4 regions of the Streptosporangium sp. NPDC002607 genome follow, and region 3 is predicted to be linked to each of the others. Evidence: riboswitches for the same ligand, from Rfam matches in the RefSeq annotation. Region 3 holds a riboswitch; each other region holds the start of a gene.
The links. A riboswitch is a leader RNA that binds a small molecule or an ion and turns the genes downstream of it on or off. The one in region 3 is predicted to bind cyclic di-AMP.
Positions count from the first base shown of each region.

Region 1: it holds a riboswitch for cyclic di-AMP, as region 3 does, so the genes downstream of both, ACWD3H_RS10905 (C40 family peptidase) here and ACWD3H_RS29865 (CHAP domain-containing protein) in region 3, are expected to answer to the same signal.
Region 2: it holds a riboswitch for cyclic di-AMP, as region 3 does, so the genes downstream of both, ACWD3H_RS18400 (coiled-coil domain-containing protein) here and ACWD3H_RS29865 (CHAP domain-containing protein) in region 3, are expected to answer to the same signal.
Region 4: it holds a riboswitch for cyclic di-AMP, as region 3 does, so the genes downstream of both, ACWD3H_RS00605 (NlpC/P60 family protein) here and ACWD3H_RS29865 (CHAP domain-containing protein) in region 3, are expected to answer to the same signal.

Region 1 covers NZ_JBSFWD010000007.1:175,651-183,025, reverse strand. Annotated here, with positions in the region: gene ACWD3H_RS10920 (glycosyltransferase family 4 protein) at 1-421, opposite strand, end outside; gene ACWD3H_RS10915 (M48 family metallopeptidase) at 418-1,695, opposite strand; gene ACWD3H_RS10910 (hypothetical protein) at 1,907-2,746, opposite strand; gene ACWD3H_RS10905 (C40 family peptidase) at 2,990-3,412, opposite strand; cyclic di-AMP (ydaO/yuaA leader) riboswitch at 3,624-3,783, opposite strand; gene ACWD3H_RS10900 (class I SAM-dependent methyltransferase) at 4,126-4,824, opposite strand; gene ACWD3H_RS10895 (C40 family peptidase) at 4,897-5,874, opposite strand; gene ACWD3H_RS10890 (hypothetical protein) at 6,023-6,655, opposite strand; gene ACWD3H_RS10885 (NYN domain-containing protein) at 6,719-7,375, opposite strand, start outside.
Region 2 covers NZ_JBSFWD010000014.1:155,879-163,253, reverse strand. Annotated here, with positions in the region: gene ACWD3H_RS18430 (choice-of-anchor I family protein) at 74-1,618, opposite strand; gene ACWD3H_RS18425 (TIGR03086 family metal-binding protein) at 1,804-2,391, shown strand; gene ACWD3H_RS18420 (50S ribosomal protein bL37) at 2,432-2,509, opposite strand; gene ACWD3H_RS18415 (HD domain-containing protein) at 2,764-3,360, shown strand; gene ACWD3H_RS18410 (DeoR/GlpR family DNA-binding transcription regulator) at 3,447-4,247, shown strand; gene galT (galactose-1-phosphate uridylyltransferase) at 4,244-5,323, shown strand; cyclic di-AMP (ydaO/yuaA leader) riboswitch at 5,396-5,532, shown strand; gene ACWD3H_RS18400 (coiled-coil domain-containing protein) at 5,587-6,510, shown strand; partial or broken gene ACWD3H_RS18395 (IS5 family transposase) at 6,578-7,375, shown strand, end outside.
Region 3 covers NZ_JBSFWD010000031.1:164-7,538, forward strand. Annotated here, with positions in the region: partial or broken gene iscB (RNA-guided endonuclease IscB) at 1-1,100, shown strand, start outside; partial or broken gene ACWD3H_RS29860 (mycothiol transferase) at 1,131-1,664, shown strand; gene ACWD3H_RS29865 (CHAP domain-containing protein) at 1,564-2,274, opposite strand; cyclic di-AMP (ydaO/yuaA leader) riboswitch at 2,293-2,431, opposite strand; gene ACWD3H_RS29870 (TetR/AcrR family transcriptional regulator) at 2,925-3,503, opposite strand; gene ACWD3H_RS29875 (oxidoreductase) at 3,522-4,400, opposite strand; gene ACWD3H_RS29880 (hypothetical protein) at 4,559-5,578, shown strand; gene ACWD3H_RS29885 (DUF6716 putative glycosyltransferase) at 5,716-6,900, shown strand; gene ACWD3H_RS29890 (polysialyltransferase family glycosyltransferase) at 7,272-7,375, opposite strand, start outside.
Region 4 covers NZ_JBSFWD010000001.1:126,327-133,701, reverse strand. Annotated here, with positions in the region: gene ACWD3H_RS00625 (L-aspartate oxidase) at 1-632, shown strand, start outside; gene ACWD3H_RS00620 (type III pantothenate kinase) at 632-1,414, shown strand; gene lysX (bifunctional lysylphosphatidylglycerol synthetase/lysine--tRNA ligase LysX) at 1,560-3,062, shown strand; gene ACWD3H_RS00610 (helix-turn-helix domain-containing protein) at 3,973-4,173, shown strand; gene ACWD3H_RS00605 (NlpC/P60 family protein) at 4,372-5,334, opposite strand; cyclic di-AMP (ydaO/yuaA leader) riboswitch at 5,427-5,574, opposite strand; gene ACWD3H_RS00600 (amino-acid N-acetyltransferase) at 5,910-6,563, shown strand; gene ACWD3H_RS00595 (RDD family protein) at 6,792-7,375, shown strand, end outside.

The DNA.
Region 1 (7,375 bases), on a different contig from region 3:
AGGTGACCACGTCGGCGTGCGCGCCGATCCTGGCGAGCACCCGGCGGCCGATCGGGAGCGCCGTCCAGCCCGCCTCGTGGCCGTGGGTGACCATGACGACGCGGCGGACCCCGGCCTCGCGCATCCTGGGCGCGAGCAGCCCGAGCGGTGCCGCCGCCCCGAAGACCACGGTCTCGCAGCCGAACTCGGCGATCAGTGCGGCCGCCCGGCGGGCGACGGCGGGGGTGGGCAGCATCAGCGAGGTGGGGTGCCGCACCACGGGGTAGGGCTGCCGCAGGTCGAAGTCCTCGCTGCCGGGCCACTGGGGGGCGTAGACGACGACCGAGCCGGGCGGGCGGCGGGCGATGAGACCGTACACGAACGACTGGATCCCCCCGGCGCGGGGCGGGAAGTCGTTCGTGACCACCAGCGTGCGCCTCATGGCTCGGAGAGACCGTTCAGCCGGGCCCAGGAGCGCGCCAGCGCGATGCGCTGCGGCGCGCTGGGATGCGAGGCGTAGAGCACGTACTCCACGAGGTCGGGTGACAGATCCGAGATGTTGGTGACCGCCAGCCGTTTCTGCATGGCGACGAACGTCGCCGGATCCCTGGTCAGGTCCAGCGCGTGGACGTCCGCACGGGCCTCGATGTGCCGGCTCACCAGGTTCTGTGCCGGTCCTGACAGCACCGTGGCCAGACTGAGCAACCCCATGACCAGGCCCACCGCCCTCGGGTCGCCGATGGAGGAGATCCCCGCGCGGCGCCGCACGACCCCCGCCGAGGTCACCACGTAGAGCAGGCACGCCCCGAACGCCGCGCCCAGAGCTCCGACGAGCGTACCGGAGAGCACGTCGCCCGCCTTGGCGTGACCGAGCTCGTGCGCGACCACCAGCTCGACCTCGTCGGCGGGCGCCCGGAGCAGCGTGTCGTAGACGACGATCCTGCGGGTCGCGCCGAATCCGGAGACGTAGGCGTTGAGCGCGGTGGTCCGCCGGGAGGCGTCGGCGACGAGCACGTCCTCCACCGGCACGCCGTCCCTGGCGGCCATGGCGAGCAGGTCGTCGCGGAGTTGTCCGGCCTCCATCGGCCTGAAGTCGTTGAAGATCGGCTCGATGAGCACCGGATAGGCGAAGGAGGCCGCCACCGTCAGCGCGAACGCGCCGGCCGCCGCCGGGATCCACCAGCGCCGGTAGCGCCGCGCCAGCGCGACCACCGCCAGAACCATGATCGCGGTCAGCGCGGTGCCGACACCGATGCTCTTGATCCGGTCGGCGGTCCAGGTCGGCCAGGTCTGGGTGGACAGCCCGAAGTCGCGCAGGTAGGTCTCCGACCACATCCCCAGCGGCCAGCGCAGCATCGCGACGGCCACCGACAGCGCCAGCACGCCGAGCAGCGCCCGCAACCACCACGGCCCCCGCAGCCGGCCGACGAGCCGCGCGCCCAGCGGGATGCCCACCAGCACCCCCGCCACCACCAGCGTCAGGCCGAGGGAGAGGTAACCCGGTACGCTGACCAGCTTGTCGAACGCCTCGGACCTGGCGATCTGCTCGGCCGTGAAGTCGCGGGCCGGATCGGGGACGACCGCCGGGGCCCCCTCGGGCAGCGCCCGCCAGGGCGTGGCGAACGCCACGACCGCCAGCGTGACCACCCCCAGCGCGGCCAGCGCCCACCCCGCCGGCCGCACGCCCGAGGGCGCGTCCGTCGTGCTCAGCGTCATCAAACACCTCCAGCGTGGAGCCCGAACCCGGGGCCCCGTCCTTTGGATCTTCTGCCTGCCGCGGTCGGCCGGACGGCGCCTCGCCGAGTCGTCACCGGTCACCGCGGCACGCCGCGGCTCCCTCCCGTGCCTCGCGAGGCACCCGCCGACCACTCCTCGCCACGGCGAGATCCGCCAGGTGAGCCCTGGACCGGGAAAGGACACAAGGATGTCAGGCGAGTTCCTTTTCGAGGTAGTCACGCCACGCCACGGTGAGTTGGGCAGGCGACAGGCCGAGCGTGCCGGTGACATCGCCACCGTAGAGCCTCACCAGAGCCTTCTCGCCGAAGCGCTCCGAGATGAACCGGCAGGCGAGCCAGGCCTCCTCGTACACCTGCGCGAGCCGCGGGGCGCCGGGGGCGAAGTCGGCGGGACCGGGGAGACGGGTGGGCAGGACTCCGGCGCGCACCTCGGCGGCCAGTTCGGCGGCGGCCGTCCGCACCGGGATCCCGGCATCGCGGTAGCCCACGTAGTCGGCGAAGCCCTCCGACAGCCACATCGGCACCCGGCCGCCACGGGTCGCGCCGGTGGCCACGTGCACGAGTTCGTGCGTGATCACCACGTCCCTGCCGGTCGTGCTGAGCCTCGCGTAGCCCGAGGGCAGGACGATCACCCGGTCCGCGGTCGCCATCGCGGCCAGGCCCCGGGTGCTCTCCGCTCCGGCGAGTGCCGCGGCCTCGGCGTCGGTGGCGGGGAACAGGATCACCGCTCGGACCGGCCCCCAGATCGCCGCGACCGCGCGGCGGGCCCGGTCGGCCCTGGCGGCCAGGTCCCGCAGGACGGCGGGCGAGACGTCGTGGCCGATCACGAGGGAGTGCTCGCCCCGGACGACGACGGCGGCACCGGGCCACAGGTCGCGAAGGTCGACGGGGAGTTCTCCGGCGCGGTGGAGAGGGTCGCGAGGAAGCGGGCCGGCTCCGGCCAGGAGAGGTCCCGTCCCGGCCAACGGGCCCACGCTCATCAGCGCCAGCATCCCGGCGAGCACGGTGCGGCGCCCCTTCGGGACGGACATAACGATGTGATGCTAGCGGAACGCGGGCCGGCGCTCCGGCCTTCGGGCCGGAGGTGAAGGCCCGCACGGGAGTGCCCGCCGGGGCGCGAGCGTGCCCTGACCTGCCGTGTTCTGCCGCCGGAAAGGTGATCCGGTAGCGCGGATCCGCGCCGGCCCAGGCCGCCGGCCACGCGCTCGCGGCCTTCGCCGGAAACGGAGCGGCCCCGTCCCCGCACATGTGAGGAACGGGGCCGACGCCCCTGCTCAGGCTCCGGGCCGGACCGCTCCGGCGAAGGAGGACCGGTAGTACCCCTCCAGCTTCACGATCCGGACCGTCTTGCCGCTGCTCGGCGAGTGGACCATCCTGCCCTTGCCGACGTACATGCCGACGTGGCCCTTTCCGCTGAAGAACATCAGGTCACCGGGGCGCAGGTGGCTCCACGAGACCTTCTTCCTGATCGCCCGGTACTGGCTGTGCGTGATCCGGGGAATGGACACGCCCGCCTTGCGCCAGGCGTATTTGACGAGCCCCGAGCAGTCGAACGCGCCGGGACCGGAGGCACCCCACCGGTACGGATCGCCGACCTGCTTCTTGGCCGTCGAGACGGCCTTGCGAGCCCGAACCTTCTGCAGGGCCGCCCTGCTCATCTTGGTCTTGACCTTGGTACCGGCCTTGGCCTTGTGCACGGTTCTCTTCGTGCTCTCGGCCTGCTCGGAGACTCCGGCCGCGGTGTTGACCAGGATCTCAGGGGTGCTGTCCGTCGTCGCCCTGGCCGCCGTCGGCCCCAGGGTGACCGCTCCGGCTGAGGCGGTCAGGGTTAGGGCGATGCCGCCGAGGGAAAGGCGGAAAAGGCGCGACAGACGGGTGTTACACGGGGTGGTAGACAGGATTTCTCCTTGGTGCTTCCACTGATGCCTACCGGGTTAGCTGACGGGTTCGGGCTTGGAAGATGCCCTACGGCGCAAATGCGCTGATTCACCCCTGGCCACGCTGTGTCGGGCCTTTTGGGTCCCCGGTTCCATGCCTCCTGGCTGCATAGATTCGGCGGGCCGCCGTGATGAGGTCCGTCCCCGGCAGGGGAACGGCGGCCGGTTGGATTTCTATAGGGACACCGGCCCGAAGACCGACATTCACCGCGACGGCATGGCTTGCACGTCGCGAGGCCAGAAGTTACCCCGATCTCCAACCTTCGGCAAAGCATTCGCCAAACAAGAAGATCAATAAGCCTTCGTGATCTTCCTGTTACCCCTGCTTAATGGCTATTTATGCTATTGAGATATGACTCTCGTCACACCCTAGGAATCACGCCCGACAAATCGCGATTTCTGTAATGTTCATCACATTTGCCATAATTCACGGTTGAAGCCGCGAGGGGCCCTCTCCCGCCGCGGAGCACGGGTCAGCGCCGGACGCACGTGTAGGCGCCGTAGATCGATTCCCTGAAGTCCGCCTCGACGATCTCGAACCCGGCGGCGTCGAACATCGGCTCGAGAAGCCACCGGAAGGTGCTGTACTCGGTGCGCAGATGCTCGGCGTAGTCCTCGCGGGTATAACCCAGCGCGGGATCGTCGGCCGCGCCGTCGAGCCAGCGGCCGAGCACGGCGTCGGCCTCGGCCGGCCGGAAATCGAAGATCAGATCGCGCAGGCGCAGGACGCCCCCCGGTCGTACGATCCGCGCGATGCGGTCGAGTGCGACCGCCTTCCAGAAGTCGGGGAGCTGATGGAGGGCGTGACGGGTGTAGACCGCGTCCGCGGGTGGCCCGGCGTGCTCGTAGGAGAGAAAGCCCGCCCGCACGCATTCGAGGTTGGCCAGGCCGTCCTCGGCGGCCCGGACGGTCAGGAAGTCGTGCATCGCCGGGGAGACGTCGACCGCCACCACGCGCCGGAACCGCCGCGCCGCGGCCAGCGCGAACTGCCCCGTCCCCGCGCCGAGTTCCACGACCGTCGCCGTCTCCCCCAGGCCGCGCCCGGCGAGCGCGGCGAGGTCCTCCCCCGGATCAGGCCTGCCCTGCTTGCGGTCGAACCCGGCGACGAACGCGGCGTCGAGGTGCTCGGGACCGGCATGGGCGAGTTCGTCGAGCATCCATGAAGTGATCATGTTCCGATGCTGGCAGCGCCGCCGCGCGCGACGCACCCGGTTTTTCGGCCGCCGGGACCCGCGCACCGCGCGTCAGGGGCGGACGGCTCCGACGAGGCGACGGCCGTAGGCCGAGAGCGGGACGACCTTGACGACGTCGCCGGTCTGCGGGGCGTGCACGATCTGCCCGTTGCCCGCGTACATGCTGACGTGGCCCAGGCCCTCACTGAAGATGAGGTCGCCCGGCTGGAGGTCGTTCAGCGAGACCTTGCGGCTGGTGCCCCAGCTCCACTGCTCCCAGGTGGTACGGGGGAGGCTGACCCCCCCGCTGCGCCAGGAGGCCTGGACCAGGCCCGAGCAGTCCCAGCCGCCAGGCCCCGTGCCGCCGTACTGGTAGGGCTTGCCGACCTGCGCGAAGGCGAACTGCAGGGCGGCGCGGGCGTTGCCCGAGGCGGGGCCGCTGTACTGGATCCCGGTGCTCTCGGGATTGCCCGTCTTGAAAACGTTGAGTTCGCGCAGGAGCTTCGTCTGAGCCCTGACCATCTTGTCGGCCTTGGCCTTCTCCTTGGCCAGTTCGCCGCGCGTCTCGTCGGCCTCGCTCAGCGCGCCCTTGGCCAGGTTCCTGTTGAGCCGCAGCGCCTTGGTGGCCTCGTCGAAGGCGCTCAGCGACTGGGCCCGGGAGGCCGACATCTGGTCGACCGAGGCCAGGCCGCTCAGCAGCGCGCCGGGGTCGGCCTGGTAGATCATGCCTTCCCAGCTGTTGACCGCGCCGAACTGGTAGGTGCTGACCGCCATCGCGACGAGCTCCTTGCGCAGCCCGGCGACCTGCTCGCTCTGCCGGGCGAGCTCGCTGTTCAGCGTCACGTACTTCTTCTTGGCCCGCTTCCACTTCTCCGAGGCCTGGTTGTACTTCTCGACGATCTGGTCGGCCTGCTCGTTGAGCTTCTCCAGCTTCTTCTTGGCCTGGGCGAGTGTCGGCTTCGGCTCCGCGGAGGCCCCGCTCACCGGCACCATCAGCAGCGCGAGGGCGAGCCCGGCCGCCACCGGTATCCGAATGAGTCCAACCGGCATACCCGCCACGGCCACGTCAACGCCTCCAGACTGCACAGACCTGCGGCGAATAGTACAGAACAAGTAAGGTTTAGATCACCTTTTCCCGTGTTTAGCCCTATAGCTGCAGGTAGCAGTCCCGGTCTCCCTGGGGCCCCGGATCGCCCGGTCAGCAGGCGGCGATGTCGCAGATCTTCGCGGTCATCTTCCTGGCGTCGCTCAGCTGCCTGGCCCAGTCGCTCTTCGCCGGCTTGGAGTACTCACCGCCCCAGAGGTAGACCAGGACCGCGTTGCCCTTCCTGACCAGCACGCTGCGGTCACCGCCCACGCCGGCCTTCTTGCCGTAGTAGACCTGCCCGGAGACCTTCAGCGCCTCGTCCCCGAGCCCGGTCAGGCGCGAGGAGACGTAACGGTAGGTGGAGCCCGCGTTGGTGTTGGAACCACAGGTGGTCAGGGCGGAACGCAGCTGGGCCACGGCTCCGGCGGCGGCGGCCTTCAAGCGGTACAGGATCACCTGCTCGACCTTCAGGAAGTCCGGGACGCCGGTGAAGGTCACCGTCCGCGCGGCGGTCCTGCCGGTCGCGGCCAGCGCGGCCCTGTCACACGGGTTGACGGCCAGCCGGGCCTTCGCCGAGTTGCTGACCGTCCAGTTGGTCTCGGGGTTGTCGTCCTTCTTCGCGGCGTCCTTCTCGTACAGCAGGAAGCCCTTGGGAATGCCGGCCGCCGCAGCCGCGGCGGCGGGTGTGGCAACGGTCGCCCCGATGACCAGAACGGCGACGGCGAGCGTTATGATCTTCTTCATCGAGTGCCCCTGGAGAGATCGAAATACCTTCCGGTGGTTCGATGCGCCGTCACCGGGAAAGGTTCACGCCCGCCCCAGACGTCTGAGAAGAAGCAGCGAGGGAACCGGCCGGGCGCCCATCCTGCGGACCGACTCGGCCACCTCCCGATCCGAGGAGACCACCGCGACCGCGCGTCCCGTGGGCTCGGCGCGGACCAGCTGGCGGATCAGGTCGTCGGCGATCTGCCCGGGGGCGCTGAACATCACCCGTACCCCCCTGGGTGCCGACACCGGGACCGGCCCGTTCAACTCGGCGCCGTCGAAAACGCAGGTCAGCTCGGTGCGGGTCTGCGCGTAGAGCGCGCCGAGGCCGGTGAGGAGGCGATTGCGCTGGTCGGCGAGGGTGAACGTACCGTAACCGGTCTTGGTCACGTTGTAGCCGTCGACGATCAGGTGGATCTGCGGCAGCGCGAGCAGCTGGTCGAGCAGGGCGGGGTCGTCGTCGGCGAGCGCTCGCGCGGGAACCGCCTGGACCCCCTGCCTGCCCGGCGCCACCGAGGCCACCGAGTCGGCGGGGCGGTGGATGCCGGAGGGCAGGGCGAGCTCCCTGCGGAGCCCCGCGGCGGCGTCCTGCAGGGCGTCGAGCAGCATGCGGACCTTGGTGTCCTCCACGCTGCGGCCCTCACGGGCCGCCCTGCGCGTCGACTCCAGCTGACGCTCGGCGTCGGCCAGCCGCTCGCG
Region 2 (7,375 bases), on a different contig from region 3:
TTCCCGCGCCGTTGACGTGCTCGGCGTGGGAACAGGCCGGTTGGTGTGCGGCGTGTCTTCGCGGCCGTGCGGCTCAGCGCACCTGGTAGATCGCGGTGGTGCCGCTGACCTCGTTGCCCACCACCAGGAGCGCGTGGCGGGTCGGGCTGTCGGAGGCGGAGATGAACAGCACGCCCTCGGGGCCTACGTCCCCGGCGGTGCCGTCCGCGACCGAGCCGGCGAAGTCGCGGGTGTTGAGGTATCCGGCCAGGCTCGGCGCCCGGGGATTGTCGATGTCGTAGGCGACGATCCCGCCGACCCGCTCCAGCCCGGCGAAGGCGTAGGTGCGGCCGCGCACCTCACCGACCGCGACCCCCTCGGGCTCGGGGCCCTTGTTGTCACTGCGGCTGTCGAAGGAGTCGTTCGCCTCGTTGTCGGCGTTGAACGCCTCGGGCAACTCCTTGGCGACGAGCCGCTCCAGCTCGTCGCCGGAGTCCCAGACGAGCGCTCCGGAGGCGGACCTGATCGAGATCGAACGGGCGCCGAACGCGTGCAGCTCGGTGTAGGCGCCGCTCGCGTCCCTGGGCGAGTCGACGGCCACGTTCAGCCGGCCGAGCTCGCCGTCCTTCTTGAGGTTCTCCGCGTCGGGCATCGCGAGGTTCAGCGACTTCACCCTGACCTCGTCGGCGTGGCAGCCCCAGTCACGCCCGTCACCCTCGTTCGCGGTGACCAGGTAGGTGCGCCCGCGGTCGCGGAAGTGCGCGATCCCGTCGGGCTGGTAGAGGCCCTTCACCGGCCTGGGCCTGATGTCGATCTTCCCGTCCCTGTCCGAGGCGTCGAAACCGCTCTTCGACCAGTCCTTCAGGCCCAGCGGGACGACGTCGCGGACCTCCACCCGCTGCAGGTCGACGATCGCGAGCGCGTTGTTCTCCTGGAGGGTGACGTAGGCGGTGTCACCGTCGACCGTGACGTACTCGGGTTCCAGGTCCTGGGCGGCGGTGGCCCCGGGACCGGTGATCCGCACCCCCTTGGCCCGCAGCCGCTCGGCGTCGAACTTCTGGAACCCCGCGGTCCGCACCGTCCAGCGCTTCAGATCGACGACGCTCACCGAGCCCTCGGGGTCGACCTTCTCCCCCTCGCAGTAGGAGGACGGCTCGCCCTCGTTGGCCACGACCACCCGGTGCCCGTCGGGGGTGAAGGTCACCATGTCGGGCAGCGCGCCGACGGTCACCTGCTTGAGCTTCTTCCCGCTCCGGGCGTCGAAGAAGGCGACGGTGCCCGGGTCGGTCTTGACCGCGGCCTGCTGGGCGACGGCGACCAGACCGTCGCGTACCGCGACGCTGTTGGCCCCGGGGGTGGCCAGGGTGGCGACCTTGCGAGGCTTGCGCGGGTCGCGGATGTCGAGCACGTCAACGGTGCCGGCCTGCGCGTTCACGACGAACACCCGGCGGGTCTTGGCGTCGTACGCGGTGATCTCCGAGGCACCGGCGGCGACGGTGCCGGTGGTGTAGCGGCCGAGGAAGGTCAGTTCGATGCCTCGGGGGCCGGATTCGGCGGCGGCAGGGGCCACGGCCGCGGGCAGCAGGATCAGGCCGGTGGCCGCGGCGACGGCCGCTCGGGTGAAGGTCGTGGTGCGCATAGGAGAGATCCTCACGACATACCGTGACTCTTCCCTGACGCCGAGATGACCGGGAGATGAAGCCGTCCGGTCGGATGCGCTCCCGGACGTGCCGGTCATGTCCATTGACGCGATGACTACTGGCGGGCCAGGGGTTACGGTCAAGATGAGGGCCGGGAGAGAACCCGGGAGGGCATCGGGAGGGCATGATGACCATCGACGTACCCGAGGCTTACCGTCGCGCGCTGGACGACTTCGGCGCTCTCGTCCACCGGATCGGCCCCGACCAGTGGGAGAATCCGACGCCGTGCGTCGACTGGGACGTGCGCTCCCTCGTCAACCACGTGGTCGGCGAGAACCTGTGGGCTCCCGAGTTGCTGGCCGGGCGGGCCCACGCGGAGATCGGCGACGCCTTCGAGGGCGACCTGCTCGGCGACGACCCCATCAAGGCGTTCGACACCTCGGCCGTGCCCGCCATCCAGGCGGCGATCGATCACCGGGTCCTCGACCGCGTCGTCCACCTGCCCTTCGGCGACGTGCCCGGCCGGGAGTACATCACCGAACTGTTCGCCGACGCCCTCATCCACACCTGGGACCTGGCCCGCGCCATCGGCGCCGACGAGCGGCTCGACCCGGAGTTGGTCGCGGCCTGCGCCACCTGGTTCGCCGACGCGGAACCCGGCTACCGGCAGACCGCGGCCGTCGGGGAGCACCAGGCCGGAGAGCACCGGAAGGTGCCCTCCGACACCGACGCGCAGACCCGGCTGCTGGCCTCCTGGGGCCGCCGCGCGTGACCGCCCGTCCCCGTGGACTCGGCCTCTGTGATCAGTACGGCTAGCGAGCGGTCGGCCGCTTGCCGTGGTTGGCCTTGTGCTTCTTGCGGGCCTTGCCCTTACGCGATCTTCTGGCCATGCCGACCACCCCTTCCCTGAGGTCCTTCCAGGTCCCGCGAGTGCCGGCCTCCGTGATTCCGGACCCGTGATTCCGGACCCGTACGGGACTCGATGCCACCGGTTCAGACCTTCACGTTCCTCCTGCGACGCCCGGCGCACAAGGCCCGAACCGCGATCCGCCCCGCTCCGGTGGGTGCGTTGCCCCAACCTTGACGATCAGCGCCTCCCGCACCTGAGGATCCTCCCCTCCGGCCAGGTTCTAGGCTCGCCCTCATGCGCGAGAAGCTGATGGCCCGCTGGCTGTCCCTGTCCGGCCCCGAGGCCGAACCCCTCGGCCGTGAACTGATCACCCGGTACGACGAGCCGCACCGCAGGTATCACACCACCACCCACCTGGAGGCCGTGCTCGCCCACATCGACACCCTGGCCTCTCATGCCGAGCACCCGGACCTGGTACGGCTGGCGGCCTGGTTCCACGACGCCGTCTACGACCCGCGGCGCGGCGACAACGAGGAGCGGAGCGCCATCCTGGCCGAGCGCGCGCTGCCGGAGATGGGGCTCTCCCCCGAGGCGGTGGCCACGGTCGCCCGGCTGGTCAGGCTGACCGTCACGCACGCCCCCGCACCGGGCGACGCGGACGGGGCCGTGCTGTCCGACGCGGACCTGGCGATCCTGGGCGCGTCGCCGGAGGTCTACGCCGCCTACGCGACCGCCGTGCGCGAGGAGTACGCCTTCGTGCCCGACGACGCTTTCAGGTCCGGCAGGGCCGCGGTGCTGCGCTCACTGCTCGACCTTACGGCGATCTTCCACATCGCCGATCTGGAGGAGCCGGCGCGGGCGAACATCATGGCGGAGCTTGAGCGGCTGTGAGCAGGTGACCACCATAATTCAACAGTATTTCCCGGTACCCGCCGTGGTATTTTGGTGGAATCTGGTGAATTAAAGGGAGTGAGTCAATGCTCGCCCAGCAGCGGCAGCAGGCGATCCTGGAGAGGGTGCGGAGCAGGGGCGGGGTCAGGGTCGCCGATCTCGTCCGGGAGCTCGGCGTGTCCGACATGACGATCCGGCGCGACCTTGAGGTGCTCTCCGAGCGCGGGCTGGTGGAGAAGGTCCACGGTGGCGCCACCGCCACCGGGTCCGGCTCGACCGAGGAACCGGGCTTCGCCGCCAAGTCGGCGCGCCAGCAGGCGGAGAAGGAGACGATCGCCCAGCAGGCCGCCCGGCTCGTCCGGCCCGCCACCGCCATCGCACTCTCCGCGGGAACCACGACCTGGACGCTCGCCCACCACGTGACCGACGTGCCCGAGCTGACCGTGATCACCAACTCGATCCGGATCGCCGACGTCTTCCACCGCTCCCCCAGGGCCGATCGCACGGTCGTGCTCACCGGCGGGGTCCGCACCCCCTCCGACGCGCTGGTCGGCCCGGTCGCGGTCACGGCGATCCGGGGACTCCACGTCGACACCCTCTTCCTCGGCGTGCACGGGATGAGCGCCCGAGCCGGGTTCACCACACCCAACCTGCTGGAGGCCGAGACCAACCGCGAGCTGGTCGCCTCCGCGCACCGCCTGGTGGTGCTCGCCGACCACACCAAGTGGGGCACGGTCGGCATCAGCACGATCGCCGAGCTGGCCCAGGCCCACATCGTGGTCACCGACTCCGGCCTGGCCGAGGAGGCCCGCGAGGAGCTCGCCGCCTCGGTGGGAGAGCTGATCATCACAGAGCCACAGCAGGAGAGCGAGAGCGTCGGCCGATGAAGCGTACGATCACCCACCTGGCCGACGGCCGGGAGCTGTTCTACTTCGACCGCCGCGACGACGCCGACCGCGGAGCGGTCGACAGCCGCGACCTGCCGCCCCGCCCCGCCGCCTCCGAGTTGCGTTACGACCCGCTGACCGAGGAGTGGATCGCGGTGGCCGGACACCGCCAGGGCCGCACCTTTCTGCCCCCGGCCAGCGAGTGCCCGCTCTGCCCTTCCACCTCCGGCAACCTCACCGAGATCCCCTCCGCGGCCTACGACGTGGCGGTCTTCGAGAACAGGTTCCCCTCGTTCTCCACCTATCTGGGCGACTATCAGCAGGTCGGCGGGTTGAGTGAGGTCCGCCCCGGGGTCGGCCGCTGTGAGGTGGTCTGTTTCACCGCCGAGCACGACTCCTCATTCGCGATGCTCCCCCCCGAGCAGGTGGAGCTGGTCATGGAGGCCTGGATCGACCGTACGGCGGAGTTGTCGGCGATGCCGGGCGTGGAGCAGGTGTTCTGTTTCGAGAACCGGGGAGCCGAGATCGGCATCACTCTGGCCCACCCGCACGGCCAGATCTACGCGTACCCCTACGTGACCCCGCGCACCAAGCTGACCCTCGGGGCGGCCGGGCGCCACCGGGAGCGGACCGGCGGCAACCTGTTCGCCGACGTGCTCGCCGCGGAGCGGGAGGCCGGGGTCCGGGTGGTGGCCTCGAACGAGCACTGGACGGCGTTCGTCCCGGCCGCGGCGCGCTGGCCGGTGGAGGTTCACCTCTACCCCCACCGGCAGGTCCCCGACCTGGTCGGACTGGAGCCCGCGGAGCGCGCGGCGTTCGGACCGCTCTACACCGACGTGCTCCGCCGCCTCGACGGGCTGTTCGGCGTGCCGATGCCCTACATCGCGGCCTGGCACCAGGCGCCGGTCAACACCGGTCGCGACCTGTCGTACGCGCACATGGAGCTGTTCAGCATCCGCCGCGCACCGAACAAGCTGAAATATCTCGCCGGCTCCGAGTCGGCCATGGGTGCCTTCGTGAACGACGTGCTGCCCGAGGAGGCAGCACACCTTCTGCGCTCTGTTGTCACGAACTAATCACCAATTGGTCTCGTCTTGAAGTCGCGTGACCCTGTGTTTACCACTACTATCCTTCCCACATCGGCTGCAACAGCCGATATGCCTAATCCCAGGCGCATCGCCCGGGAGCCGGGGAACCACCGCACCTGGGGTGAAACCACTTCGGTGGAAGGGCGTTCTCCAGCCCGAACCCGTCAGCTAACCCGGTAGGCGGAAGGAGAGGAGAGTTCGTGGCGGCCCCGTCCCCCACGTTCCGTCGGCATGCGGCTCTGGCCCTTTGTTTGAGCCTGGTCGCCACGTTCACCCTCGGTGCCCCCACCGCGGGAAGCGCGGAGCCCAAGCCGACCGAGGCCAAACTCCGCGCCGAGCTGGCCAAGCTCGGCAAGAAGGTCGACGGGCTGATCGAGGCATACGCGGCCAAGCGCGAGTCCCTCAAGAAGGCACAGAAGGCCGAGGCCGTCGCCAAGCAGAACCTGGCCAGGGCCTCCGACCTCTACGCCAGGGCGGAAAAGCAGGTCGACTCCATAGTCCAGCTCCGCTACCAGAGCAGCATCGGAGGGCTGCCCGCGCTGCTGTTCGCCGACGACATGGGTGGAGCAGCGGTGATGGAGCAGCTCACCGCCCAGCAGAGCGCGCACCTACAGGGCTTCGCCGAGAGCTTCGAACGTAGGAAGAGGGCGACCGAGACGGCCGCCAGGCTCACCGACGAAATCGGTGAGGAGGCCAAGGAGATGCAGACCCAGCGTGACGAGGTCGAAGATCTGATCAAGGACATCAAGAACAGGCTCGACCAGCTCGCCCCCGTCGGCTCCGGGCGCCGCGCCGACGGCAGCTGGGCCCCGCAACTCCCCACCGGCGCCGACAACATCACCGACCGGACCCGGATCATGCGTGAGGCCGTCAAGAGACGCTTCAACCTTCCGTACGCCGTCGGTTGCTACCGGTCCGCGAACGACGGCGGCGAGCACCCCCTCGGCCGCGCCTGCGACTTCATGATGAGCACCGGCGGCACGATGCCCTCAGCCGCCAACCTCCGGCTCGGCGACGAGATCGCCGCCTGGGCCATCAAGAACAAGTCCAAGCTCGGAGTGAAGTACGTGATCTGGCGCCAGCGCATCAACCACGGCTCCGGCTGGAGAACCATGTCCAACCGCGGCGGCATCACCGCCAACCACTACGACCACCCGCACATCTCGATGTACTAGGAGCTGTTTGAAGTTCGGATCTAGATGAGGATCGGTGGTTAGCTGCCGTGACTGGTAGAACTCGGATGTGGCACGCTTTGATGTGACCGATGCCGAGTGGGCTTTGATCGAGCCGCAGCTGCCGCTGGCGGCGACCGGGCCGCTGCCACGGCGGGTGCGCGACCAGTTCAACGGGATCTTGTGGCGGTTTCGCACCGGGTCCAGCTGGCGTGACGTCCCGGAACGCTACGGGTCTTGGTCCACCGTCTACTCCCGGTTCAACTCCTGGGCCAAAGGCGGCGTGTTCCAGGGCCTGATGGACGCGCTGATCGCCGAGGCCGCATCGCGAGGACAGGTCGGGCTGGAACTGGTCAGCGTGGACTCCACGATCGTGCGGGCGCATCAGGACTCGGCCGGGCTGGCGGTCGCCGGGGAAACCCTGGACGCGCTGGAGCAGGCGCTGACCGAGGAAAAGGGGGCTCCGCTTCCCGAGCAGCCGCCGGTGCTGCGGGTGACGCGCCGCAGGCCCCACCCGATGCCGACGCGCCACAGGCGGACGATCGCGCCGCCATCCGGCGACGCCGTGAAGCTCGGGCGGAGGCGGCCGCGCTCGGCCGATCCCAAGGCGGACTGAGCAGCAAGATCCATGCCGTGGCCGATAGCGCGGGGTTGCCGCTGGTTTTCGTGCTCACGCCTGGGCAGGCCGCTGACTGCCCGCAGTTCACCACCGTCCTGGACGAGATCCGCGTGACCGGGCCGGTGGGCCGGCCCCGGACTCGCCCTGCAGCGGTGGCCGCGGACAAGGCCTACTCCTCCAAGGCCAACCGGGCCTATCTGCGTCGCCGTGGGATCAGCGCGGTCATCCCGGAGAAGAGTGACCAGCAAG
Region 3 (7,375 bases):
GCTCGACCACCGGGGCGTGCTGATCCGCGACAGGCTCGCCTCGCGGGCTGCGTACCGGCGAGGGAGGCGGTCGCGGAACCTGCGCTACCGTTCCCCCCGGTTCCTCAACCGCACCAAGCCGCAGGGGTGGCTCGCGCCGTCGCTGCGACACCACCATGTCGTGGGTGGCGCGGCTGACCCGGTGGGCGCCCGTGGCCGCCGTCCACGTGGAGAAGGTCTCCTTCGACACCCACGCCCTGTCGGCCGGGCGGCCGCTCGAAGGAGCGGATTACCAGCGGGGCACCCTCGCCGGGTACGAGGTCCGCGAATACCTGCTGGCCAAGTGGGGGCGCACCTGCGCCTACTGCGGCGCGAGCGGCGTACCGCTCAACCTCGACCACATCCACCCCCGCAGCCGGGGCGGCTCTGAGCGCGTCAGCAACCTCACCCTGGCCTGCATCGGCTGTAACCAGACCAAGAACGCCACCCCCGTGCAGGAGTTCCTCAAGGACAAGCCCACCCTCCTGACGAAGATCCTCAAGCAGGCGAAAGCACCGCTGCGCGACGCCGCCGCCGTCAACACCACCCGCTGGGCACTGTGGCAGGCGCTGAAGGCCACCGGCCTGCCCGTGGCAGGCGCCTCCGGCGGGCGCACCAAATGGAACCGCTCCCGCACCGGCGCTCCGAAGTCCCACACGTTGGACGCGTTGCACGTCGGCGAACTGGAGAGCGTGACTGCCTGGCCGTCCACGGTCCTGGTGGTCACGGCGACCGGGCGCGGCACCTACGCCCGCACCGTCCCCGACCGATACGGGTTCCCCCGTCTTGCCCGGCCACGGAGCAAACTGCACCACGGCTTCCAAACCGGCGACCTGGTCCGGGCAAACGTCCCGGCAGGCAAGAAGGCCGGGGTTCACACCGGCCGGGTCGCCGTCCGCACCACCGGAAGCTTCAACATCACCACCCGGCACGGCACCGTGCAGGGCATCGGCCACCGCCACGTTCGCATGCTCCAGAGAGCGGACGGCTACGGCTACGCAACCCATTCAGAAACGCGGCACCGTGCCGCGTTTCCTCCCCCGTCTGAAGGCGGGGGTCTCCACGCTGGAGGTAACCGATGAAATCGCGGGCCTGACCGCCGAGCAGCTCGGAGAAAAGACCGCACCCCCTCGGAGCCGTCCCTGCTCGGGCTGGTCCGGCACATGGGCGTGGTCGAGCGAAGCCGGTTCCGGAACGTGCTGAACGGAGAGAACCGCCGGAACCTCTGGCGGCCCCCGGAATCCGGCGAGCACCCCGAATCCGACGTCGATGGAGCCGGTGTCGATGAGGCGTTCAGGGCCTGGGATGAGGAGTGCGCACACTCTCGCGGCATCGTGGATGCCACCGGGGCGCTGGACGTCACCGCGAAAGGGGCACCACGGTGGGACGATCGATGCGAAGGAGTCGCGAAGGCGGCCGGGGGAACGCCGTCAGGGGCGCCGCTCGAGCGAGCGGCGCCCCTGGGCGAGTGCGGATCGGCCCGCGTTCACCGGCGGGGTGCCGGGTGCCCGCCCCATGGGGGATGGCGCGGGCGGCGGGTGTGGATCAGTTGGCGTAGACGGGGTAGCCGTAGCCGACGACCTGGGAGACAGGCCGGATGCGCTGCTCGACGTTGCCGTTGCCGGTGTTGCCCTCGATCGTGGTGATCGTGCCGTCTCCGTTGTCCTTCTTCACGAAGCCGACGTGGTCGATGCCGTCGAGGCTCTTGCCGCCGGCCCAGTCGAAGTAGACGACGGCGCCGGGAGTGGGGGTGGTGCCCCAGTGGTGGTTGTTCTTGAACCACTTGGCGTGGGTGACGGTGTAGGCGTCCCAGCCCATCGTGGGCCGGATGCCGGCCATCTCGCCGACCCAGGAGACGAACATCGCGCACCAGGGGGCGTTGGCGTAGCCCTGGATGGTGCCGCCGTCACGGGCGACGGTCTCCTTGGCGCGCGGGGAGGACATGTACCACGAGTGGAACTTGGTCCCGCCGCCCTGGGAGTTCTCGCGGACGCCGATCTGCTTGGAGGCGAGGTCCAGGACCTGCGCGGCGGAGACCTTGGGCAGCCTCTGGGCCGCGATCTCGAGCGGGGTGCTCGCGGGCTTGTGCTGCGAGACCTCGGAGATCTTCGCGTCGGCGGGCGGGTTAAGAGCGGTGTGGCTGTCGGCCAGGGCTGCGGAGCCCACGGAGCCGGTCGCCAGGACGACACAGGCGCCCAGGAGGGCGCTCGCCACGCGGGGGGCGCTGAAGGTGGGGGTGAGGCGGTGCTTGGTCATAGCGGGGTTCGACTCCTTGCTTCGCTTCCATGCCGCCTACCGGGTTAGCTGACGGGTTCGGGCTGGGAAGTGCCCTACGGCGCGAGAACGCGCTGATTCACCCCAGGAACGTGGTTCCCCGGTTCCGCAGACTTCGCGGATTCGGCGGCCGTGCTCACCGCGGGCGGAGGGGTTCCGCCCAGGTGGAACACGGTCGGGCAATGTGACGGCAATGCTTAGATCTATACAGACCCAGACATTTGCCATGAACAGGACGAACGTACGTCACTCGGACAGACGATTACAAGTAGGACACATTGCCCTGACTTGGTGATACGTCCAAGTCGCAGGGGTACGACGGGGGGTCGCTTGGCCTGGGAAGGAGGCGGGTCACCCTCGTCCTCCGGCCGGTCGCGGTGGACGGGGTCGCGGCCCCGTCGCGGGCGGGATCCCCTGTTTCCTCGGCGATCCAGCCGTGTGGTACCCGCCGGTGGATCGCCTGACCCGGGATGGTATGGCATGATCGGGAGGCTCGCCGGTAAGGGTGTCAGGCCTTAACTTTTTGCAACAAATATTCGATGGTAAAAAGTGCGGAGCGGATGCGTCCCGCTCCCCCGGAAGGCCCGAACGAGGTTCGGCGGCTCAGGGGCCCGCCGGCGGCAGGGCGGGCCTCAGCTCTCTTGGCCGGACCAGGATCGGAACAGCGGGAGCAGGAACCGGTCGACCGTGTCCTCGACGAACTCCCGATCCAGTGGCTTACCGGTGAAGAGCAGCCGGTACCACACCAGCGCCTCGGTGGCCTTCCTGAGTTCCGCGGGGTCCACCGGCCCTGGCAGCTCGCCGCGCTCCCTGGCGCGTTCCAGCAGCGGGACGGTGCCGGTGATGTCGGGGCGGGGCACGTTGTCGCGCAGGGCGGAGGCCAGCTCGGGGGAGGTGAGGAACGCCGGAAACAGGCCGAAGATCATCGCCTGTTTCCGTTCCAGTATCCGGCAGAACCCGTCCACGACCCCGATCAGGTCCCCGCGCATCGACCCGGTGTCGGGCGGCGGCACGACGTCGATCTCAAGGTGGTTGCAGATCAGATCCACGACCAGCGCCTCCTTGCCCGCCCAGCGACGGTAGATCGTGGCCTTGCTCGCGCTGGCCCGCCTGGCGATCTGGTCGATGGACATCCGGTCGTATCCGACCTCGGACAGCAGACCGGCCGTCGCGTCGAGGATCGCCCGCTCCCGAGTGGGGTCGAGACGCAAGGTGCCTCCGGTGGTTCGCTAGTGCTGGCGGATCTCCCCGAATCGTACGCCGGTCAGCGCCTCGGACCTCTCCCAGAGCCTCGCCGCCACCGCCTCGTCCAGTGCCTTCGGCGAGGGGCGCAGCACTTTCGGCCCCGGGCCGATGTACTGCCCGCCTCTCGCCTCGGGAGAGGTGGCCGCGTACAGGGACGGCCTGGCGCCCTTGGCGACCGGCTGTGCCACCAGGCGCATCAGCGCGTTGAAGGGGCGGGTGAGGGCGCCCGGCTTCAGAATGCCGGTGGCGGTCATGCCCGGGTGGGTCGCCAGGCTCAGCAGCGCCGCCCCCGAGGCGTCGGCGCGGCGCTGCAACTCCACGGCGAACAGCAGGTTGGCCAGCTTGGAACGGCTGTACGCGGAGAACATGCCGTACCCGCGTTCCAGCCCCAGGTTCTCGAAGTCGATCGCGCCGAGGGAGTGCGCGTCGCTGGAGACCGTGACCACCCGGGCCGCGGAGGCGGCCAGCAGGCGTGGCATCAGCAGGCCGGTCAGGGCGAAGTGCCCCAGGTGGTTGACGCCGAACTGGGTCTCGAAGCCGTCGGCGGTGGTCCGCCGGGACATCGGGCCCACCCCGGCGTTGTTGACCAGCAGCTCCAGCGGCCCGTCGACGGTGTCCGCGAAGGCGCGTACCGAGCGGAGGTCGGCCAGGTCGAGCGCTCTCACCTCGGCCGTCGCCCCCGGCGCCGCCGCCCTGACCGCCTCCAGCGCGGCCCGGCCCCTGTCCGGGTCGCGTGCCGTCATGACGACCCTGGCACCGTGCCTGGCCAGCTCCAGTGCCGTCGGTACGCCGATGCCGCCGCTCGCCCCGGTGACCACGGCGGTGGAGCCGGTCAGGTCGGGAATCTCATCGGCTGTCCACATGCTCACTCCTCCGTGGTGTACGAAACGGTTCCGTACACCACGATAAAGATCGAAAAGACCGCGCGCAAGCACGCGTGGGCGGCTGTTCATCCGTGGTTCCCCGGCGCTTAAGGCCACCGGGTTAGCTTGGGTCAGTCGTGAACGGGTCATCACCCGGCGTGGAGGACGGTCGAGACCACGCGCGGGATCAGGGTTCGGCCATCGCCTGGGTGGAATCCCCGCTGCAGATGCTCTGCGCCGTGGAGGCCCACCACGCGGGGCTGCTCGGTGCCCGCAGCCACCTCGTGCCCAGGGCGAGGCTCCGCCCCCTGGCCGCCACCGGGCGCGAGCTCGGGCGCCTCACCCTGCCGCCGGGCCTGGAGCTCACCGCCGCGCGGCCGGACATGCCCAGGCCGCACCGGGGCGTGACCTGGGCGGTGGGCGACGCCTTCTCCGGCAAGGTCCAGTTCCGCTGGCTCACCGGGCGCCCCGGCCGTATCGTGATCGTCGACGACGGGCTGGCCACCATCAGGCTCCTGGAGCTGCTCGTCGGCCACGCGGGTACGCCCCTGCTGAGGGCCCGGGGGAAGGCGGGACGGCTCAGAACCGCCCTCGGCGCGGCGGCCGGACTCAGGTTGCGCGCCGCGGCCCGCTCGGGGCGGCTGTCGATCTTCACAGCGCTGCCCGTTCCCGCGGACCTGGCGAAGGCCGTACGGGCGAGAGGGGCCGAGCTGATCACCCACGACTTCGCCTGGCTGCGGTCGCAGCCGCTGCGCGTGCCCCGTCCCAAGGAGCTCACGGTCGTTCTCGGCACCTCGCTGGTCCGCAACGGCCTGATCCACCGCGACCACTACCTCGGCTGGCTGGCCGCTCTCGGCTCGGCCGGGCCGGTGGCCTACTTCCCGCACCGCAGGGAGGACCCCCACGATCTCGCCAGGGTCGGGGAGCAGCCCGGGATCACCGTCTACGGCGGCGGGATCCCCGCCGAGATGACCCTGCGCGGGCTGGCCGCCGGGCAGCGGGTACTGAGCCTGCCGTCCACCGCGGTCACCTCCCTGCGGGTCCTGCTCTCGGCCAGGGGCGTCCCGGTCGAGACGGTGGACGTCCCGGACGAGTGGTGGACGGTGGAGGCGGCCCCCTCGCTCCGCTCCCACCTGTCGATGTTCGCCCATCACGACACGGGAGCCACCGGGGCATGACCTCGTGACCTCGTGACCCCGCGGCCGGAGGCCGGTGGCGTGCCGCCCCGGGATGCGAGCCGCGCCGGGTCCGCCCATGTGAAATCGGATATGAAGCGGGGGATCCCCGTTGGAGGTTCTCGTTGAAGGTCCTGGCCGTGGCCGACTCTGACTCCTACCTGAAGTGGGCGGCCTGCCTGCTGCGGGACCTGCCCTCGGGATGCACGAGGGAGCTGGCGGTCATCCGCACCCCCATCACCCCGTCCCCGGCGCAGATCAGTGCCGCGGTCGCGGGCTCGGCGGCGGATCCGCCGGTGCTCTCGGCCCGCGCGCTGCGCCGGGCCGCCGAGCGGCTCGGGCCCGACGTGGTGCTCGCCGCCTGCACGGGGCCCGTGGTGGACGTGCTGGTCGGCGAGGTGCTGGCCGGGTTGCGGCCACGGCCGGTGTTCGTCTCGGGCCTGCCTGGCATCTCCGTCCCCGCCACCGAGAAGGCCTGGCTGTTTCGCAGCGGATGCGAGCTGTTCGTGCTGCACAGCGGGCGGGAGGTCGAGGAGTTCTCGGCGATGGGCCGTGAGCTGGGCGGGGGCGGCCAGGTGGGGCTGGCCCGGCTGCCGTTTCTGCGAGGCCAGGAGGAGGTCGCCCGCATCGGGCCGCGGGACCGGGTGGTGTTCGCCACCCAGGCCAAGGTGCCCAAGCGGAGACAGGAGCGCGAGAGCATCCTGCTGGCCCTGGCCGAACTGGCCGGGCGACGGCCGGATCTGGACGTCGTCGTCAAGCTCCGTGCCCTGGACGGCGAGCGGCAGACCCACAATGAGCGCCACCACTACCAGCGCCTGTGGCAGTCGCTCGTGGAGGAGGGCAGGGTGCGCGCCGGGGCCGTGCGCTTCGCGGTGGGGCCCATGCACGAGCACCTGGCCCACGCGGCCGGGTTCGTCACCGTCAGCTCGACCGCCGCGCTGGAGGCGATCGCCCAGAAGGTGCCCCTGCTGGTGCTGTCGGACTTCGGGGTGGGCGCCGAGATGATCAACCTGGTCTTCGAGGACAGCGGCCTGCTCGGCACCCTCGACGATCTTTCCGCGGGGCGCTTCCTGGACCCGGACGACGGCTGGTGCAGGGACAACTACTTCCATCCCGGTGACGAGAGCGACTGGGTCTCGCGGATGGTCTCCCTGGTCGGGCAGGCACGCTCGGGACGCCTCGTCCCCGCCAAGTCCCTGCTCGACGGCCCCGAGTACGCCGCCGCCCGCCGTCGCGCCCGGATGCGCGTGGAGGTCCCGCCGAACGTGCTGCGCATCGGCTACCGCGCCAAGCGCCGGATGCGCCGCTACCTGAGCCGTCCGTAGTGCTCCGCCCCTCAGACCGGAGGGGAAACGGACTCTCCCGCGTGGCGGGGCAGGGAACGCTGATTCGCCGTTAACGGCGAATCAGCGCATGCCGGCGTGACCGCGTCAGGTACCGCTGGATGAGCGGGAACGGAACCGGAAGGGTTCGCAAGCCTGTGGAGACCCGACAAGGCCACCCCGGTGGCGCGGGTCGACGAGGCAGGAAGCCGCAGAGGTGCCGCACACGCGGTACTCATGCCCAAGAGCGCGTCGACTCAGGGCGCTGGGCCGGCGCTCGCGCCCCCCTCCGGACCGGAGGAGAGGGCGCGGCACGGGGGACGCGGGGCGATCCGCCGTTTCCCGCCCGTGCCGTGCCGCTGTGGCCGCGCGGCTCAGGGAAAGGTTCTCGACAGGCGGCTGCGGAGCCTGCCCAGGGGGCTCCGCTCCCGGGGGGCGGCGACCGGGGCGCCGGCCGATGCGGTGGTGGCCGGGGTGG
Region 4 (7,375 bases), on a different contig from region 3:
GCAGGGTCAAGGACGGCGAGCGCGTCGCCGGGGGCGACGTGCTGATGACCGTCACCGGTCCCACCAGGGACCTGCTGACCGCCGAGCGCACCGCGCTCAACCTGCTCACCCACCTGTCCGGTATCGCGACCCTGACCGGTAGGTGGGTCCAGGCCGTCGAGGGGACCGGCGCCCGGATCAGGGACAGCCGCAAGACGCTGCCGGGACTGCGCGCCCTGGAGAAGTACGCGGTCCGGTGCGGCGGTGGTATCAATCACCGCATGTCACTTTCGGACGCCGCGCTGATCAAGGACAATCACGTGGTGGCCTCCGGTGGGGTCGCCGAGGCGTTCCGGGCGGTTCGTGACGCCTACCCCGGCCTGCCGATCGAGGTCGAGGTCGACAGGATCGACCAGATCGAGCCGGTGCTGGCTGAGGGAGCGGAGGAGATCCTGTTGGACAATTTCACGGTCGAGGAGCTGGTACGGGCCGTACGGCTGGTGGACGGCAGGGCGCGGCTGGAGTCCAGCGGAGGGCTGACCCTCCAACTCGCTCGTGATGTGGCCGAAACAGGTGTTGACTACCTTGCCGTGGGCGCGCTCACGCACTCGGCGCCGGCGCTGGACATCGCCTTGGACCTTCGGGGGAACTGATGCTGCTTGCCATTGACGTCGGCAACACTCACACCGTTCTCGGCCTCTTCGAGGGCGAGGACGTCATCGAGCACTGGCGGATCGCCACGGACGCCCGGCGTACGGCGGACGAGATCGCCGTCGTGCTCCAGGGGTTGCTCGGGCAGTCGCCGCTGCTCAAGGGCACAGACGTCAACGGCATCGTGATCTGCTCCACCGTCCCGTCGGTGCTCAACGAGATGCGCGAGATGTGCCGCCGCTACTACGGCGACGTGACGGCGGTGATCGTCGAGCCGGGCGTCCGCACCGGGGTGCCGGTCCGGATGGACAACCCGAAGGAGGTCGGCAGCGACCGCATCGTCAACGCGCTGGCGGCCATCCAGCTGTACGGCGGGCCGTGCGTCATCGTCGACTTCGGGACCGCGACCTCCTTCGACGCCGTCTCCGCCAAGGGGGAGTACGTCGGCGCGGTGACCGCCCCCGGCATCCAGATCTCGGTGGACGCGCTCGCCGCGGCGGGAGCGCAGCTGCACAAGGTGGAGCTGGTCCGCCCCCGCTCCGTGATCGCCAAGAACACCGTCGAGGCGCTTCAGGCCGGCATCATCTACGGCTTCGCCGGTCAGGTGGACGGGATCGTCGAGCGGATGGCGGCCGAGCTCGCCACCGACCCCGACGATGTCACGGTGGTCGCCACCGGCAGCGCGGCGCCGCTGGTGGCCGGTGAGGCGCGCACGATCGACATGCACGAACCCTGGCTCACGCTGATCGGGCTGCGCCTGATCTACCACCGCAACGCCACCTGAGAGCGTTGTGACACCGCTCTGAGCGCGGTGCGCGGCCGGCGGGCGCCGCGTGTTCCCGGAGAGCACCGCGGCGCCCTGGAGCCCTCTCCGGCCTCCGGCGGTCGGCGACCTCACGAGGTTCGCCACATCGGTACCCTTTGGAACTGTGACCGATGAAGTGACCAACCCCGCCGAGGATCTGCCCGAGCAGATGCGCGTGCGCCGGGAGAAGCTCGACCGCCTCCGCTCCGAGGGCGTCGACCCCTACCCGGTGAACTTCCCGCGCACCGCGACCAACGCCGAGATCCGCCAGAAATACGCCGATCTCTCCGCTGACACCGCGACGGGCGACAAGGTGGGTGTCACCGGCCGCGTGATGCTGTCCAGGACCGGTGGCAAACTCTGCTTCGCCACCATCCGCGACGGCTCCGGCGATCTCCAGGTCATGATCTCCCTGGACAAGGTGGGCGAGGAGGCACTGGCCTCGTGGAAGCGCGACGTCGACCTCGGCGACCACGTGGGCATCGAGGGTGAGGTCATCACCTCCCGCAGGGGGGAGCTGTCCATCCTCGCCGACCGCTGGGCGATCACTTCGAAGTGCCTGCGCCCGCTGCCGGAGAAGCACGCCGGGCTCACCGACCCCGAGGCGCGGGTCCGCCAGCGCTACGTCGACCTCATCGTCAACGACGAGGCCAGGAAGCTGGCCTACACCCGTAGCGCCGTGGTGCGGTCCATCCGTGACTTCTGGCACGAGGAGGGCTACCTGGAGGTCGAGACGCCGATGCTCCAGCCGATCCACGGCGGAGCCACGGCCCGGCCTTTCAAGACCCACATCAACGCCTACGACATGGAGCTCTACCTTCGCATCGCGATCGAGCTCTACCTCAAGCGGCTCGTGGTCGGCGGCATCGAGAAGGTCTTCGAGATCAACCGCAACTTCCGTAACGAGGGCGCGGACTCCACGCACAACCCCGAGTTCACGATGCTTGAGGCCTACGGCACGTATCTCGACTACAACGACATGGCCGACCTGACCCAGCGGATGATCCAGCAGGCGGTCGTGGCGGCCCTCGGCCACTCCGTGGTCGTCCACCAGGGGCAGGAGATCGACCTCGGCCTGGCGAAGTGGCCGCGGATCACCCTCTACGGGTCGGTCTCGGAGGCACTGGGCGAGGAGATCACCACCGCGACGCCCCTGGAGTACGTACGCAAGCTCGCGGACGCCCGGGAGATCCACTGGGATGCCAAGTGGGGCCAGGGCAAGCTCGTCCAGGAGATCTTCGAGGCGCTCGTCGAGCACACGCTCATCCAGCCCACGTTCGTCATGGACTATCCGGTGGAGACCTCCCCGCTGACCCGCCAGCACCGTGACAACCCGCTCCTCACCGAGAAGTGGGACCTGATCGGGTTCGGCACCGAGCTCGGCACCGCCTACTCGGAGCTGGTCGACCCGGTCGAGCAGCGCCGCCGCCTCACCGAGCAGTCCCTGCTCGCCGCGGGCGGGGACGCCGAGGCCATGCAGCTTGACGAGGACTTCCTCACCGCACTGGAATATGCGATGCCGCCCACCGGTGGCCTGGGGCTCGGCATCGACCGCCTCATCATGGCCTTCACCGGTAAGAACATCCGCGAGACCATCCTGTTCCCGCTGGTCAAGCCGACCGGCTGAGTCTGCGGGCAGCGCCGCCGGACCGCGTGGGACCTCGTCCCGCGCGGTCCGGCGGCGCGATCGTCTCCGCCGGGATCGAAGCCCGGATGACGGCCCGGGGCGGCATCCCCGGGGCGGGCCGGTCGGGCTCGGCGCGCACCTTCGAATCCCGGTCGGCGGTACCGGGTAGCGCCCTCACCACCTCGCGAGCACCTCTTCACCGTCCCGCGCGGCTCCGCGCCGGCGCGCGTGGGCGCGAGCACGGCAGGCGGACGATTCCTGGGCGGACGGGTCGAATCCCCATGGGCCGCAAACCGCGGGGTCCGTGCTCACGCTCCCCCGTGTAATTTCGGACGGCTTTCTGCATAGCGCAGAAACTCCCTTTTAAGCGTGTCCAATATCGCCTGACGCCCGTCGTCGGCACCCGATACTTCGCTAATGCCGCAAAGGTGCTCTTGCGGGCTTCCCATTTCAGAGTTTTCCGCGAGGTGCCGTCAAGGCGCCAGACGGCGTGGCCGTCGAAGAGCGCCAGGAAGAGATCGATTTTCCCGGGGAAAAACGGGTGGCTCGCTTCCACCGAGGATGCGGCCCCGCGGGTGCGCGCCGCCGCGGCGGTTCCGGCGAAACCTTGTTCTGCCAGGACTTCTGTTGTCGCAGCCAGGGGGGCACCTGCGGGCTCGTGCGGGGGCACGGTCGTGACTTAACCCCAAAGGCACTGACATATCATGAGTACTTCACGTAGCACCTAGTATGTCAATAGTGGGCGCTCGCTATGAAGAGTAGAACTTGACGACCTTTGAACAAGGCGTTTACCGTTCCTGGCGGACGGTATTCATTTCCGGCGTCTCGCGCCCGGTTTCCAGAGTGGGGGGAGTGACTCTTGATGGCATATCCAGAAGTGGATTCTCGCCATGGCGACAGCCCCCTGGGCATGAGTGATATCGGTCTCAGCGACGACGACCTCGTGCTGCTGGCTGAACTCGCCAAGGGCGTCACCGTCGACAGGGTGGGCCGCCGCCTCGATATCAGCGGCCGGACCGTCAGGCGCAGGCTCAGAGGCATCTGCGACCGCATCGGTGTCGCCACGGCGATCGAGGCCGTGGCCTGGGCGGCCCGCCGCCGCCTGATCTAGACCCTGCCCCTCGGCTGTCCTGCCCACCGCGGTCAGACGGCGCCTCACCGCGTTGCCGTCGGTCACCGCACCTGCGGGCATCGTCCGAGGGGCGCAAGTCTGCGGGGTGCCCGTCTGACCGGCCCTCGGCACGGCAGGATTCGCCGCCCGGCCAAGGGCCGGGCGGCTCGCGATCCGTGACCGGCCCGGCTCAGCCGCTCAGTCGGCGATCCGCACCCCGCCGGCGAAGGGCCGGTTGTCGATCGTGGCGATGTGGATGACGTCACCCGTCCGGGGCGCGTGGACCATCAGGCCCGCGCCGATGTAGATCCCGACGTGGTGCAGGTCGCTGTAGAAGAAGACCAGGTCGCCTGGGCGCAGGTCGTTTTTGGAGATGTGGGTGCCCGCGGTCCACTGGTTGCCGGTGTAGTGCGGCAGGCTGATGCCGACCTTCTGGTAGGCCCACATGACCAGCCCGGAGCAGTCGAAGGAGTTGGGGCCCTCGGCGCCCCAGACGTACGGCTTGAGTTGCTGGGTGAGCGCCCAGCGGGCCGCCTCCGCCGCCTTGCCGCTGCCCACGATGGGCACGTCGACCTTCACCCGGGCACCCCTGTTGCTGACGGCCCTGGTGCGCACCTCGCTGAACAGGTCGCTCTCGACCCGCGAGACCAGTCGCTCGATCTTGCTGCGCTTGCCCTCGATCTCCTCCAGGAGCACCTTGACCTCTGAGGTCCTCGCCTTGGCGCTGGCCTGTGCCCGCTCGGCGGCCTCGATCGCCCGGCCGACCTGGGCGACCTCCTCGCTCTGCTGCTGCTGGAGGGCGTAGTTGGTGGTGGCCTGGTCGAGGAAGGTGTCGGGGTCGGTCGCCTGGGTGAAGGCGAGTCCGGAGTTCAGGCCGCCGGACATGTAGTTGCTCTGCGCGAGGAGGGTGGCCTTGGTGCGCCGGGTCGCGAGCTCCGACTCGCTCGTCGCGAGGGTCTTCTTGGCGCTTTCCGCGGCTCGCTGGGCCTGCTTGAGCCTGACCCGCTCGCCGTTGTACTGCTCGGCGAGCGTGCCGATCTCCTCGTGCAGCTTCTCGGCCTGCTTGGCCAGTTGCTGGAGGCTGGGCTCGGGATCCGCCGTGGCCGAGACCAGGGGGGTGCCGAGGGTCATGATGGCGAACGCCAGGCCGATGACCGCCATGCGGCGACTCCGCCTCCGCGCCGCGCGTTCTCGACAGCGGGCGTCGCCGCCCGCGTGCTCTCCTGCGCGGTCGCGCATGCGCTTCACCAACGGGCTCCTCTCCTCGGCCGCCTACCGGGTTAGCTGACGGGTTCGGGCCGGAGGCAGCCCTACCGGGTGCGCCGGTGGCACTCGGATTCACCCCGAAGGACGTGGTGGGTCCCCGGTTCCCCTGGTCGGGAGATTCGGCGGGTCAGGCTTTTACGTCTCTGACATCGAGCACGGAGATTAGTGCACTCGTGGTTCCTGCTCAACCAGAACTGCGAACTCAGTAGAGGTTTCGCAACTGAAATGTCACGGAAAGATCACATGCCAATATGATCAACATGGCCATTACGCTGCCTTTGCCTTCCTCGCGGCGGGCGTGGCGTGGGTCTTCCCAGGTCCGGGACCGTGCCAAAGATGAGCTGCGACACATTAGAGGCGTCGTGCGCCCAGCGTGGTAATCCAACTACCAAGGGTCATGTGATGCCCCCGGGGCGAGAGTTAAGGATGAGCCGTAATTGAAGGCCGGAGAGGACGTACGCTGATCGGTCATGGAGCAGCTTGCGGAGCATTCTCCCGTGCCGTTCGCGAATCCCGGGAAAGAGGGGGAGCGGCGAGCCGGATCCGAGGGAGAGGGGCGGGGGTCACCCGCTCCCGGCGCCACCCCGGCGGTCACGGTCCGCCGTGCCCGCACCCCGGACGTCCGTGCCATCAGGCGGCTCGTCGACACCTACGGTGGAGCCGGCCCGCGCCTGCTGGAGAAGGCCACCGTCACCCTGTACGAGGACATCCAGGAGTTCTGGGTCGCGACTGACGCGGAGGGGATAATCCTCGGCTGCGGGGCGCTTCATGTTCTCTGGGAGGATCTTGCCGAAATTCGGACCGTTGCCGTCGATCCGACCCGCAGGGGAATGGGAATCGGCCATCGGATCGTCTCGGTGCTCATCCGCACGGCCGCGGAGCTGGGCCTGCGCAGGGTCTTCTGCCTGACCTTCGAGGTCGGCTTCTTCGCCCGGCATGGATTTCAGGAGATCCAGGGCACACCCGTCGCCCCGGAGGTCTACGCCGAACTTCTCGCCTCCTACGACGAGGGCGTCGCGGAGTTCCTTGATCTGGAGCACGTCAAGCCCAATACCTTGGGAAACACCCGGATGCTGCTGCACCTGACACACGAGCCCGACTCTGATGACTTTAGAGATGACTGACTGGAAAGGTGACTGTTGATTCCTATGTCGATACCTTGTGCAGCAGCAAGCATGTGCGTCTGACATTTGCCACATGCGCAGTCTAAGTGAGGTGACGCGGTGAGCAACGGACAGCCGCCGTATCCACAGGATGATCCCGAGCGCAGTCGCACACCTTCGGGACAGCCGGATTACGGGCAGCACAACCAGGGTCGAGCCCCTGGCGAACTCGACCCCGATGTGACGATCATGGGATATCGGTCGGAGGGATCGCAGCCGAACACCGGCCCGGGGGTGGCCCAGCCCGGCTATGGTCAGCAGGGCTACGGCCAGCAGCAGGGGTACGGGCAGCAGCAGTCGTACGGCCAGCAGGGGTATGGGCAGCAGCAGTCGTACGGTCAGCAGGGCGGGACGGACGCGTACGGCCAGCAGCAGGGCTATGGCCAGCAGGGCGGGACCGGCGCGTACGGTCAGCAGCCCGGCTACGGGCAGCAGGCGTCCCACGAGCAGCCGGGCTACGGCCAGCAGCCCGGTTACGGGCAGCAGCAGCCGTCCCAGCCGGGTTACGGGCAGCAGCAGTACGGTCAGCAGCAGCCCGGCTACGGCCAGCAGCCCGGTTACGGGCAGCAGCAGCCGTCCCAGCCGGGTTACGGGCAGCAGCAGTACGGTCAGCAGCAGCCCGACTATGGCCAGCAGCCCGGTTACGGGCAGCAGCCCGACTACGGCCAGCAGCCGGGTTACGGCCAGCAGCCCGGCTATGGGCAGCAGGGGTACGGCCAGCCTTACGGCGGCCCCCCCGGCGCTCCCGGCCCGCTCGCCGAGTGGTGGCAGCG